4 regions of the Staphylococcus sp. AS1337 genome follow, and region 2 is predicted to be linked to each of the others. Evidence: riboswitches for the same ligand, from Rfam matches in the RefSeq annotation. Region 2 holds a riboswitch; each other region holds the start of a gene.
The links. Region 2 has a riboswitch for S-adenosylmethionine ahead of metX (homoserine O-acetyltransferase MetX). Riboswitches for the same ligand answer to the same signal wherever they lie in the genome.
Positions count from the first base shown of each region.

Region 1: another riboswitch for S-adenosylmethionine. It lies ahead of ACSUE0_RS09365 (methionine ABC transporter ATP-binding protein); the one in region 2 lies ahead of metX (homoserine O-acetyltransferase MetX).
Region 3: another riboswitch for S-adenosylmethionine. It lies ahead of ACSUE0_RS06830 (MetQ/NlpA family ABC transporter substrate-binding protein); the one in region 2 lies ahead of metX (homoserine O-acetyltransferase MetX).
Region 4: another riboswitch for S-adenosylmethionine. It lies ahead of ACSUE0_RS11620 (Na+/H+ antiporter NhaC family protein); the one in region 2 lies ahead of metX (homoserine O-acetyltransferase MetX).

Region 1 is NZ_JBOIHZ010000005.1:22,849-26,035, forward strand. It holds gene ACSUE0_RS09345 (arsenate reductase family protein) at 1-148, shown strand, start outside; gene gcvH (glycine cleavage system protein GcvH) at 342-722, shown strand; gene ACSUE0_RS09355 (toprim domain-containing protein) at 954-1,346, shown strand; gene ACSUE0_RS09360 (thioredoxin family protein) at 1,343-1,642, shown strand; SAM riboswitch class I at 1,697-1,802, shown strand; gene ACSUE0_RS09365 (methionine ABC transporter ATP-binding protein) at 1,888-2,913, shown strand; gene ACSUE0_RS09370 (methionine ABC transporter permease) at 2,906-3,187, shown strand, end outside.
Region 2 is NZ_JBOIHZ010000001.1:231,562-234,748, forward strand. It holds gene ACSUE0_RS01090 (DUF2232 domain-containing protein) at 1-138, opposite strand, end outside; gene metX (homoserine O-acetyltransferase MetX) at 444-1,412, opposite strand; SAM riboswitch class I at 1,473-1,572, opposite strand; gene ACSUE0_RS01100 (AzlD domain-containing protein) at 1,704-2,033, opposite strand; gene ACSUE0_RS01105 (AzlC family ABC transporter permease) at 2,030-2,731, opposite strand; gene serS (serine--tRNA ligase) at 3,060-3,187, opposite strand, start outside.
Region 3 is NZ_JBOIHZ010000003.1:279,233-282,419, reverse strand. It holds gene panE (2-dehydropantoate 2-reductase) at 1-664, opposite strand, end outside; gene ACSUE0_RS06835 (CPBP family intramembrane glutamic endopeptidase) at 866-1,621, shown strand; SAM riboswitch class I at 1,764-1,869, shown strand; gene ACSUE0_RS06830 (MetQ/NlpA family ABC transporter substrate-binding protein) at 1,957-2,775, shown strand; gene ACSUE0_RS06825 (lactate/malate family dehydrogenase) at 2,819-3,187, shown strand, end outside.
Region 4 is NZ_JBOIHZ010000007.1:127,955-131,141, forward strand. It holds gene ACSUE0_RS11620 (Na+/H+ antiporter NhaC family protein) at 169-1,461, opposite strand; SAM riboswitch class I at 1,573-1,673, opposite strand; gene ACSUE0_RS11625 (flavin reductase family protein) at 1,825-2,436, opposite strand; gene ACSUE0_RS11630 (SDR family oxidoreductase) at 2,568-3,187, opposite strand, start outside.

The sequences.
Region 1 (3,187 bases), on a different contig from region 2:
AGACAAAATGAAGGACCTTACTGATGATGAAAAGTTAGATTTATTATCAACTAATGGTATGTTGGTCAAAAGACCATTAGCTATTTCTGGAGACAAAGTTACAGTTGGTTTCAAAGAAGATCAATATAAGGAAACATGGTTATCTTAATTCCTCTTTTGGAGATAGAGCCATCTCTTTAAATAGAGCCATCTCTAAAAGTTGAAATTATAAGTTGTGTTTGTAAACGCTTCATCTATTGTTATGAAAAGATTATAATAATATTAATATGCTAAGAAATAGTTGATTGTATGGTATGCATATGGCATCATTAATATGTAAAATCATTTAGGAGGGGATTCTCGTGGCAGTACCGAGTGAATTAAAATATTCTAAAGAACATGAATGGGTAAAAGTTGAAAGTAATACAGTAACAATTGGTATCACTGAATATGCTCAAGGTGAACTTGGCGATATCGTATTCGTTGAATTACCAGAAGTTGATGACGAAATTAATGAAGGCGACACTTTTGGTAGTGTTGAATCCGTAAAAACTGTTTCAGAACTATATGCACCTGTATCAGGTAAAGTAGTTGAATCTAACGATGAGTTAGAAGATAGCCCAGAATTCGTAAATGAATCACCTTACGAAAAAGCTTGGATGGTTAAAGTTGAACTAAGTGATGAAAGTCAATTAGATGAATTATTAACTGCTGAACAATATTCAGAAATGATTGGCGAATAACATAACACTTAACTCCATGATATAACTATCTTGGAGTTTTTTCTTATCATTGAGGCTATTGGAGAGTTAGTGATTTTATAAGTCTAACGAGTTCACCTCAACTTTAAAAAATGATAAATTATTTTATTATAATAAGAAATATTTTAACTATGTAAATTATGTTTATTGTCATCACGGATTGTGAAGAACTAAGTAGAAAGATTTACTATCAACATTTAGAGGGTGGATGTCATGACGATACTGAACCAAGCAATTGTTGTCGAAGGAAAGTCAGACAAGAAGCGTGTCAAACAAGTGATTGATCAACCTATAGAAATTATCTGCACAAATGGTACAATGGGTGTGGATAAATTAGATGAAATGATCGATACTCTATATGACAAACAAGTGTATATTCTTGTAGATTCGGATGATGAAGGTGAAAGAATACGAAAATGGTTCAAACGCTATTTAAGTGAAAGTAGACATATAAGGGTAGATAAACAATATTGTGAAGTTGCCCGTTGTCCTAAACCATATCTATCTAGAGTATTAGAAAAACATGGTTTTATAGTAAAGGATGAGGAAAGGGTGGCGAAAGCAAAATTGGATTATATAGCTGAGAGGGTAAGTTTATTAACATGAATGTAACAAGTGAGCAACGCGTTGACGTCAATAAATATATAAATGAAGATAAGTATCTTATCTTTGGGTATACACCAACATGTGGAACATGTAAGGTTTCTGAACGAATGCTGGATATTGCTAACGATATCTTACAATTACCTACAATAAAAATGGACTTAAACTTTCATCCTGATTTTAGCCAATCGTATGAAATTCAATCTGTACCAGTTTTATTAGTAATGTCAAAAGGCGAAGAGCAAAAAAGGATTTATGCATTTCAATCGGTGCCTTATCTGTTAGAAAATTTAAAATAGTTATTGACGAAATATTAGTACAATGGTAGGATTAAAAATAATTAAATAATGAAACTCTTATCACGAGAGGTGGAGGGATGTGCCCTTTGAAGCCCGGCAACCGTCTTTAAAAGAAATGGTGCCAATTCACATAAAGTTTTAAAACTTTAGAAGATGAGAGAAGCTATTTTGCTTTCTCTATACTTCGGTGAACATAGGGGAAGCATTTTTTAATTGAAGGATTAGCAACACAAGGAGGAAACAGAATGATTGAGTTAAATCAAATAGTCAAAAAGTACAAAACGAAAAAACAGGACGTACTGGCGGTAGATCATGTTGATTTAAGTATTCAATCAGGCTCGATTTTTGGAGTAGTTGGTTTTTCAGGTGCGGGGAAAAGTACTTTAATTAGACTTCTAAATAACCTCGAACAACCAACTTCAGGAGACGTCATTATCGATGGAGATACAATTGGTAAGCTATCAAAATCACAGTTAAGAAAAAAACGTCAAAAAGTGAGCATGATATTTCAACATTTTAATTTACTATGGTCTCGTACTGTATTAAATAATATTACATTTCCATTGGAAATAGCAGGAGTGCCTCGCCGTGAAGCAAAACAACGGGCAAAAGAATTAGTAGAACTTGTTGGACTGAAAGGTAGAGAAAGTGCATATCCTTCAGAGCTATCAGGTGGTCAAAAACAACGTGTCGGTATTGCGCGAGCGTTAGCAAATGAACCAACTGTATTGCTTTGTGATGAAGCGACAAGTGCGTTGGATCCTCAAACAACAGATGAAATTTTAGAATTATTATTGAAAATTAAAGAAGAAAGAAATTTAACAATCGTGATTATCACACATGAAATGCATGTTATTAGACGTATATGTGATGAAGTAGCTGTTATGGAAAACGGTCGTGTGATTGAACAAGGTCAAGTTTCCACAGTCTTTGAAAATCCACAACATGCAGTTACAAAACGTTTTGTTAAAGATGATTTAAATGATGATTTTGACGAATCTATTAGTGACTTAGTATCACTTAATAAAGATGATTATGTTGTACGTTTGAATTTCACAGGGAATAATGCCACGCAACCCCTAGTGTCATACATAACAAAAACGCATAATATCGATGTGAACATATTAGAAGCTAATATTAAACATACAAAAGATGGTTCGCTTGGATTCTTAGTGATTCAATTGAGCAATGTAAATTCAGAAAAATTCGAAAAGTTCAAAAACGACTTAGAAGCGCAACATGTTTCAGTGGAGGTGTTAAGACATGGGTAATTCATTGAGTGACATCCTCCGCGAGATGTTTACAATGCCAAACGTCAGCTGGGATGAAGTTTGGTTAGCGACATATGAAACAATTTATATGACAGTTATTTCGACAATTTTTGCCTTTGTATTAGGTTTAATATTAGGTGTATTACTATTTTTATCAGCTAAAAGTAAATCACCTATAGCAAGAGTTTTCTATAGCGTTGTTTCATTTATAGTTAACTTGTTTAGAGCGATACCATTTATTATTTTAATACTTTTATTAATTCCATTTACAAGT
Region 2 (3,187 bases):
TGGAATTGTCGCAAAGATACCTAACACCAGGCCTAACGGAGGTAATATATGTAAAGCTAAAGCCACTACGATTAGCGTTAGTATACTAAGCACAGTTACTTTAGGATATATTTTTGAAAACAATTTCGCCACTCCCATACTATTTTTGACTATAACTATTATTTTAACCTCTTTAAAACTTTTATACAATTATTGGCAATCCAAATACAGAAGATAACGATATACTATACTTTTCAAAATTATAAACTTATAAATGACTGAACTAATCAACACTTCACGGTATTACATTTCTAATACTACTACTTCTCGTTTCACTTTACGCCACCACAACTTAAATACTTGTACAAAAAAAGGATGTACTATATATATGTCAGACTACCCTCCCCCTATCGAAAGTAGTCATATAGCTTCATCCTAGAAATTAATATAATAGAGTTGTTAAATCATTTTCTTTTAATTTTATATACTTTTAAGAAGTGATATAGATTAGGTGCCCAGTCATTAAAATTCAATAAGAAACCATCATGACCTACGTTATCTGGGACAAAGAAATGTTTGTGATATTTAAAACGTTTTCCCACGGCACGCACTAAGTCATCTGGATATAACAAATCATCTGTGAAGCCCATTGTCATTACTTTAGTATCTAGGTTACTAAACACTTCATCTACATCATCGCGTCCTCTATCTACGTCATGGCTATCCAAGACGTCTAGGAGTGTTAAATAGCATAAAGAATCAAAATGATTCATAAATTTATTGCCTTGATGTTTTTGATAGGTTACAACTTGATCTGGTGAGAAACGTTTATCGTAGCTTTTAGACGAACGGTATGTTAAAAACCCTAACTGCCTTGCAATACTCATCCCCTCTTTATTGTCTAAATGAATGGCCTGTCTCGCTATCTCATTAAACGCACGACTATAGGATGATGTTTTATCTGTAGCTGCGAGAATCACTGCTTTTTCAACATCAAATTTACGATTATATAATAATTCTATGGCTTGCATGCCACCTAACGAACCGCCGATTAATATGTTAATCCTTTCGAAACCTAATGTTTCAATGCCTAATTCTATGGCACGTACGATATCTCTTAACGTAAGTGTCTCAGGAAACTTTGGATCTGTTAACGCAGAACTTGAACCATAAGGGCTTCCAATAACATTAAATGTCAAAAATTGGTAATCATTAATCGGCATATAACCACCGTCAATAATCCCTCTCCACCATCCAGGATTTTCATTTGTACCATACGTTAAGTGATTACCTGTTAAAGCATGACAGACCACTACGAGTGGTTGCCCTTTTAATCCTACATGTTCATAACGTAGTTTTAAGTTTGAGATGAATTCACCTGACTCCGTTTTGAATGGCCCTAGTTCTAGTGTATCAACCGTATAATTCGTCATGTTTTACCTCCTACTTAGTAAAAAAACTCCTCACTCATAAAATAAGTAAGAAGTTAAAAGTACTTATCATTCGAGTGTATCGATGGTATTAGCACCGTACTTTATAAGCCGGTTGCTGAAGCGTCCACGGGCCAAGTCCCTCAGCTTCTCGAAATAAGATTTGATTTTAATTGTATTAAAGATAAGCTCATTAATTAAGATAAAATTAAAATGTTAATGTAATCTAAAATATCTTAATTTTCTAATTATTTATAGTTTAACGGATAATATAACTTACTTCAATAGGATTGTTTAAAATACCCAACGTAACACTGCCATAATGACAATGCCACTAAGTATAGTGATTGTTAAGCTGCGTGATATCACAGCAATGATAATAGTCGGGAGCATCGTTATTAAGAATGGCACGTTAAAGCTATAACCCATGACATCTTCTTGTTGCTCTATTAATCCATCGATAATTAAAGCAGTAAATAATGTAATTGGTATAAATGATAGCCATTTAATAACACGTTCAGATAACTTTATTTTAGTTATCAAAATAAAGGGAATAATTCGTGTGAGCCATGTTACCACACCACATAACACGATAATTGTTAACATATGTACCGTCGTTGTCATCGTTCCATCATCACTCCAATCAGCGCTGCAATAGTTGAAGCTAATATGATAGCCAAATATGAAGGCATAAACAAGCTTAAACTAAGCATCATTACAATCACACATATAATCAATACAAAATATATGTTTATCTTCGAGCGTCTAATCGACTCAAATTGCGAGACAGCTAAGAATATAAACATAGCGGTAATTGCAAAATCTAATCCTAGTGCTTCTGGTTGATGTATGTATTTACCAAAGACTGCACCAATAATACATGCAAATGTCCAAAAAACATATGCTGTTATATTTAATCCATGCAACCAACGATCATTAATCTTCTCACCTTTTAAATGTGGTGTAATAGCTACACCGAATGTTTCATCTGTTACTAATGTAGAAAGACCGATCCTATTTAATAAACTATAGTTTTTATAACTTGGCGCAAGCGTCATACTTAATAAAAACATTCTTGAGTTCACAATGAATGTCGTCAATATAATTGCAGATATGGGCGTGCCAGAAATAACAAGCGCACAAATAATAAACTGTGCCGCGCCCGCATACACTAGCAAGCAAAGTAAAATAATTTCCAACATACTAAATCCCGATGCCACTGCAACAATTCCAAAAGACAGACCAACACCAGCATAACCTAACAAAGTAGGAATACACGCTTTTACACCTTGTTTAAAAGTAACATGCGCCTCATTGTCCATTTTTCCACCCTCTCACCTCAAACGCTAAAAACAGTAAACCCATTCTAATATAATAGCATAAAAGTAATCAATACCTTTAGACATCGGTTTGTGTGACGTTAGTCTAACGTATGTCTTGAAATATTGTTAATACAGTTATTTAACTATTTCAGAATCTTGTGTTATTTATTAGACCACCCTTATAAACTCCAGTACTTTCAATCAAATTAACTATTTTAATAGTGCGTATTTTATGTATTTCTTATACTCAACTTTTACACCTCCCCTACCCTCTCTATACATATAAAAAAGTGCGTAGCTAATACTTTAACTACGCACTTTTAATAATTTATTTAATAGGACGGATGACTGTTTTACCACCCATATATGGAACTAATACTTCTGGTATTGTTACAGAACCATCTTCATTTTGGTAATTTTCAACTATTGCAGCAAACGTACGCCCTACTGCTAATC
Region 3 (3,187 bases), on a different contig from region 2:
CATTATACAAGGATTTAATAAATTCTATACCACCTTCACTATCACGAATAGGTCCAATAGGTGCATGCATAAGTGTTGTTACGCCCGATAATACAGTAATCATTAAGTATTTATGCCACATGCCTTGTTCGACATTTGTATGTAGAATAAATTCAGCTTTTGTGCCTGAAAATGCCTGTTCAACATATTTAGCACGATTGCTTTCAGTACCGTTTAATTCCCCAAAAAAGAGTTTATCAAATTGACTGGTTTGAATAATCTCCCCAGTACTATCAAGTGTTGTTTCTATAATGCAGTAGCCACCCATGATTTTATTTTTTCCAAAAGCGTTTTGTAATTTAGGGACATGTGCAACGCCATTAAGTAGTGGAATAATTAAGGTGTTATGATCTATAAATGGTTTTAAATCTTCAATAGCATGATCTAAATGATAAGACTTTGAAGATAATAGCACGATATCAAAAGGTTCGACACGATCATCTTTTGTGATGAGTTGTGGATTAAAATGATAATCGCCTTTTTCACTATGAATGGATAAGCCATTTCGTTCTAGATATGATTTGCGTTTGGGCCGTACTAAAAATGTAACATGCTTGCCAGCCTCAGCTAAGCGACCACCAAAATAACCACCAATTCCGCCAGCACCTAGTACCAATATACGCATCGACAACAACTCCTTAAAATATGTATAGTATATTTAATCTCTATATACCACTTTTCATTTCCTTCTACACATTGAAAATTAAATTATTTAGTTTAAATGTCTAGCTATACTATCTATTTATATTATTGTAAAATGTTTAAAGAAAATAAAAATTGTGCAATATAAAAGTGTATTGTATATAAAACTTTAGGAGGGGCTACAATGTCGTTAAAAAACGCAAAGAAATATCAATGGAAAGATATTAGCGGTAAAGATTTTTTTCTGCCAATCATTTATTTAGCTAGCAATTTTATATTATCAATCATAATTTTGGTCATATTGTTGGCAGTTAATATAAGTTTTGGTGGTAGTTACTTAGATAATGGAATTGATGAGTCGAGCTCTACTGCTTTGTTAATGGAGATTGGCGTTTTTATATTTATCATGATTATATGGATGTTGTTACATAAAAATAGTTATAAAGCTGAGTGGAAAAATGGGTTCAATAATATCAAGAAATATTGGAAACTCATTGTTGTTACATTTATTGTTATGTTTATATTTAAATTAATTTTTCCAGTATTAGTTGATGCATTTGCACCTGAACAATGGAAATTTGAAGAAACACAAAATGACTTATTGGTTCAACAAATGTTTAGTACACCATTTTCAACGATGCTTGCGTTCTTTTCTATTGTAATTATTGCACCGGTTACTGAAGAGTTTCTCTTCCGACACTTGGTAATTGGTGAATTAGGAAAGAAATTGAATTTTATAGTGATGTCAGTATTATCTGTAATTGTTTTTGCATCTCTACACGTAACAGAAGCGCAATCACCATTAGAAATAGTTATGTATCTCGTTATCGCTATAGGTATTGTATACATCTATTTAAAAACACAACGAAGTTTAGCTACTGCTATAGCACTGCATGCATTAAATAACTTTATTGCATATGTAGCAATGGTCCTTCTGTAAAGGTAAATAGCTTTAAGAGATTGTTGTTTCACATGGAACAGGATTGGATTAATAGACGTATTATTTAGAATTTTCTAAAAACTAATTGACTAAACATGAGTATAATGCTAGGATAAAAACATTGCAACTACATATTGATTTACTCTTATCAAGAGAGGTGGAGGGACGTGCCCTATGAAACCCAGCAACCGTCGTTATACGAAATGGTGCTAATTCACAAAAAGTTATCGAACTTTTAAAGATGAGAGAAGGTTTATACTTTCTCTTATAAAATTAAGAGAAAGTATTTTTTATTTAGTTTGAAATTAAAAAATTCATGAGGAGTGAAATAAAGTATGAGGAAATTAATTGTTTTAGGCTCATTATTAATATTAACGAGCGTGCTTGCAGCATGTGGCAATTCAAATGGTAAAGATGGGGACAAAAAAATAACAATTGCAGCTTCACCAGCACCACACGGTGAAGTGTTGAAACATGCGAAAGAAGAAATGAAAAAACAAGGATATGATTTAGAAGTTAAAACAGTTAATGATTATAAAGTACCTAATAAATTATTAGATAAAGGTGATGTAGATGCCAATTTCTTCCAGCATACGCCATACTTAAAAGCAGAAAAGAAAGACCACAATTATGATATAGAAGAAGTTGGAAAAGTATTTACTACGCCTATGGGTGTTTATAGTAAAAAATATAAAGATATTAAAGATATTCCTAAAGGTTCAACAATATACGTTTCTAACAATCCAGCTGAAGAGGGTAGATTCTTATCATTTTTTGTAGATGAAGGATTAATAAAGATTAAAAAAGGTGTTAGTATAGAAGACGCAAAATTTGAAGACATTGTAGAAAATAAAAAAGATTTGAAGTTTAATAATAAACAAGGGGCAGAATTCTTACCTAAGACATATGAAAGTAAGGAAGGCGCTGCAGTTATTATGAATTCAAACTACGCGTTAGATAATGGATTAACGCCACATAAAGATGCTATCATTAGTGAAACTGAGTCATCACCGTTTGCGAATATCGTTGCTGTGAAAAAAGGACATAAAGATGATAAAAAGTATCAAGCACTTATAAAAGTTCTACAATCTAAAGACATGAAAAAATTCATTAAAAAAGAATACGGTAAAGATGTAATTCCGTATGAAAAATAAATTATTATGAACAGATATCAGTAATAAAAAAGGGGTGTAGTTTATGTCTAAACTAGGCATTGTTGGATTAGGAAGAGTAGGTAGTCAAGTTTTAACAGATGTACAATATTTGAATTTATTTTCAGAGATTGTTTTGGTTGATGATAAAGATGAGATTGCAAGTGGAGAAGCTCTTGATCATAATCATTCGCAAGGATTATTTAACACTGCGCATATCAATATTAAAGCTGGAGATTATCAAGATTTAGCAGACGCTGATTTTATTGTGATTGCTGCGAGTGTACCAACAGATAAAAATGATGGTGATCGTACTTTATTAGCGCAAGGCAATCATGACATTATAAAAAATGTTATGAGCCAAGTTGCCGAGGTAACACAAGAAGCAATAATTATTTTGATTTCTAATCCTGTA
Region 4 (3,187 bases), on a different contig from region 2:
CATCCCGAACTCAAATTTAATCTAGATTATAGTCTATTGGTATTAAATAACACAATGAATATCAACAATTTTCAAATGTTATCTAATCATGTTTATTAACATATAACTCCACTACTCTATTTAGAGCTTAAAAATCATTGCCCAACTTGATGTTGCAATGTATCTTAATTACTTTTTATCTAATCTAGGTAATCTAAAGAAAATTGCTACAAGTCCACAAACGCCTAGTATCATTGGATAAATTGCGTAAGGCACCAATTCAAATGGAGATATAGACGCCACACCTGCAGCAGCAATCAATTGAGGACTATATGGCAGCATTCCTTGGAAACAACTCGCAAACATATCTAAAATACTAGCTGATTTACGCGGATCCACATCATATTCCTCTGAAATATCTTTTGCTAATGGTCCTGCCATTAATATAGAAATAGTATTATTTGCTGTCGATATATCTGCAACACTGACTAAGCCAGCAATACCTAATTCTGCACCACGTTTAGATTTCACTTTACTGCGTACAAAATTTAATAGCCAAGTAATACCACCATTATGTTGAATCAATGCTACTAAACCACCAATGAGCAATGCAATAATCGCTATATCTTCCATACCGATAATACCTTTGGATATAGAACTTAATAAACCTGTCCAACTAAATGAACCGTAGATTAATCCGATAATTGCAGAAAGTACAATGCCACCGATTAATACGATAACTACATTTACACCTATTAATGCTAAAATAAGCACAAATAAGTATGGAATTACTTTAATAAGATCATAATCATAACTTTTATTTGCATCTATATGTGCACCATTTGTTAAAAACCAAAGAACAATAATAGTAAATATCGCGCCAGGCAAAACAATCTTTATGTTCACCTTAAATTTATCACTCATTTTCGTTTTCTGAGTACGTACTGCAGCTATCGTAGTATCAGAAATCATTGATAAGTTATCACCAAACATAGCTCCACCAACAACAGTAGCCATTGTGATAGCTGCCGAAACATCTGTAGCTTGACTTAAACCAAAACCAACTGGTGCTATAGCAGCTACCGTCCCTACAGACGTCCCCATTGATAAAGATACAAACATACATATTATAAATAGTCCGACGATAATTAAATTTTCTGGTATTAATGATAACCCTAAGTTAACCGTCGACTGCACGCCACCCATATCTTCAGTCGTTTGAGAAAAGGCGCCTGCTAATAAGAAAATTAACATCATTAAAATAATATTGGAATGTCCTGCACCTTTTGTAAAAACTTCAACTTTTTTATGAAATGATTCTTTTCTATTTAACGCTAATCCAACAATAGAAGCTACTAATATAGCTACATTCAGTGGCATCGTAGTAAAGTCGCCTGTACTAATACCCACACCTAAGAACATACCAACAAATACGATTAAAGGTATCAAGGCCCATGCGTTACCTTTTTTTGTCTCCTCCATACATAACCAACTTTCCTAAATATTAAAACAGAACCCAACCTTCTGTTATTTGTAAGTCCTAAAAATAAAAAAACTCTTTCTAAATTAAGAAGAAAGAGTAAACTTGATTCATTCTTATCTTCTAGCATGAATTATGCTACTGGATTTGGCACACGCATCATCATGTTGCCGAAGTATCATCGGGCCAGTCCCTACACTTCTCTTGATAAGGTATTATTTTATTTTATTACAGTACAGTATTAATTGTAATTCGTCAAATATGGAATTGGACAGAAAACAATTTAACAAACGATTTCATTATCTAATTCCTTCAACATCTATTATTTCAATAGAGCTTATGTTATTTATTTAATCGCTTTATATTTACTTCATAGGACGTTCGATAGTAAATTTATTACCTAAAGAAGCATAATCATTACCAGCTAAACGAGCTACAGCACTAAGTGCGTCAACGTCTATTTTACTATCTTCAAAATAAACTGATTCATCAATATGAAACATAACTACTTCACCTATAATTAAATCAGATCCTTCTTGAGAGTCACCTAACGGAATAATTCTATCTAACTTACATTCCATTCGAATTTTAGCTTGTTCGATACCAGGTACTGCAACTAATTCAGAGTCAACACAATTAAGACTTGTTCTTTCTAATTCATTTTGGTTACGTGTCAAAGGGGCTGCTGTATGGTTGATTTGCTCGACTGTAGCTTCATCTGTAATATGTACTACAAATGATTCCGTTTCCTCAATATTTAAAGAAGTGTCTTTTCGCTTCCCTTCAGAACGTCCTGTAGAAATCATAATCATTGGAGGTGCACTATTAACAACATTAAAAAAGCTAAACGGCGCTGCATTTAAATGCCCATCTTTATCTTGAGAAGTAACAAATGCGATGGGTCTAGGTATCACACTACCACTTAATAATTTATAATTTTGTTTTTTGGTTAAAGCATCTGCTTTAAATTTTTTCATAAATGATTACCTTACCTTTCAAAAATAAGGAGGTAGGATATCAATGTATCCCTCCCTCCTTATGCTTAGTATCACCGAGACATTGAAACACTATAGTTAAATTAAATTACTGTCTCGTTACTCCATCAATTCTAATCTAATTGAGTACCACCTGTCACGCCATAAACTTGACCTGTAGTATAGCTTGATTCCTCAGCTGCTAAATGTACATACACACCCGAAAGTTCAACCGGTTGCCCTGCTCTACCTAACACTTCTTTTTGGCCAAAAGTCGGAATTTTAGATTGGGGCTGTCCACCAGAAATTTGGAGTGGTGACCAGAATGGTCCTGGTGCTACACAATTTACACGGATTCCCTTGCTACCTAATTCTTCAGATAAGCTCTTGGTAAGTGAAATGATAGCTGCTTTGGAAGCGGCATAATCATGTAAGGTCGGGCTTGGATTATAACCTTGTACAGATGAAGTCAGTGTAATCGTTGCGCCAGGTTCTAAATAATCAATTGCTTTTTGAACTGACCAAAAAATAGGATAAACATTTGTTTCGAATGTCTCAGTAAATGATTCAGTATCAAAGCCTTTAAGGTTGTTTCTATATTGCTGGTGTCCTGCTACAATCGTTACATTATCTAATCCACCAAGTTTGTTATAAGCTGTTTCAACTAAATCATAGTTAAATTGTTCATCGCGTATATCGCCTGGGATTAATACAGCTTTACGTCCTGCTGCTTCAATCACTTGTTGTACTTCTT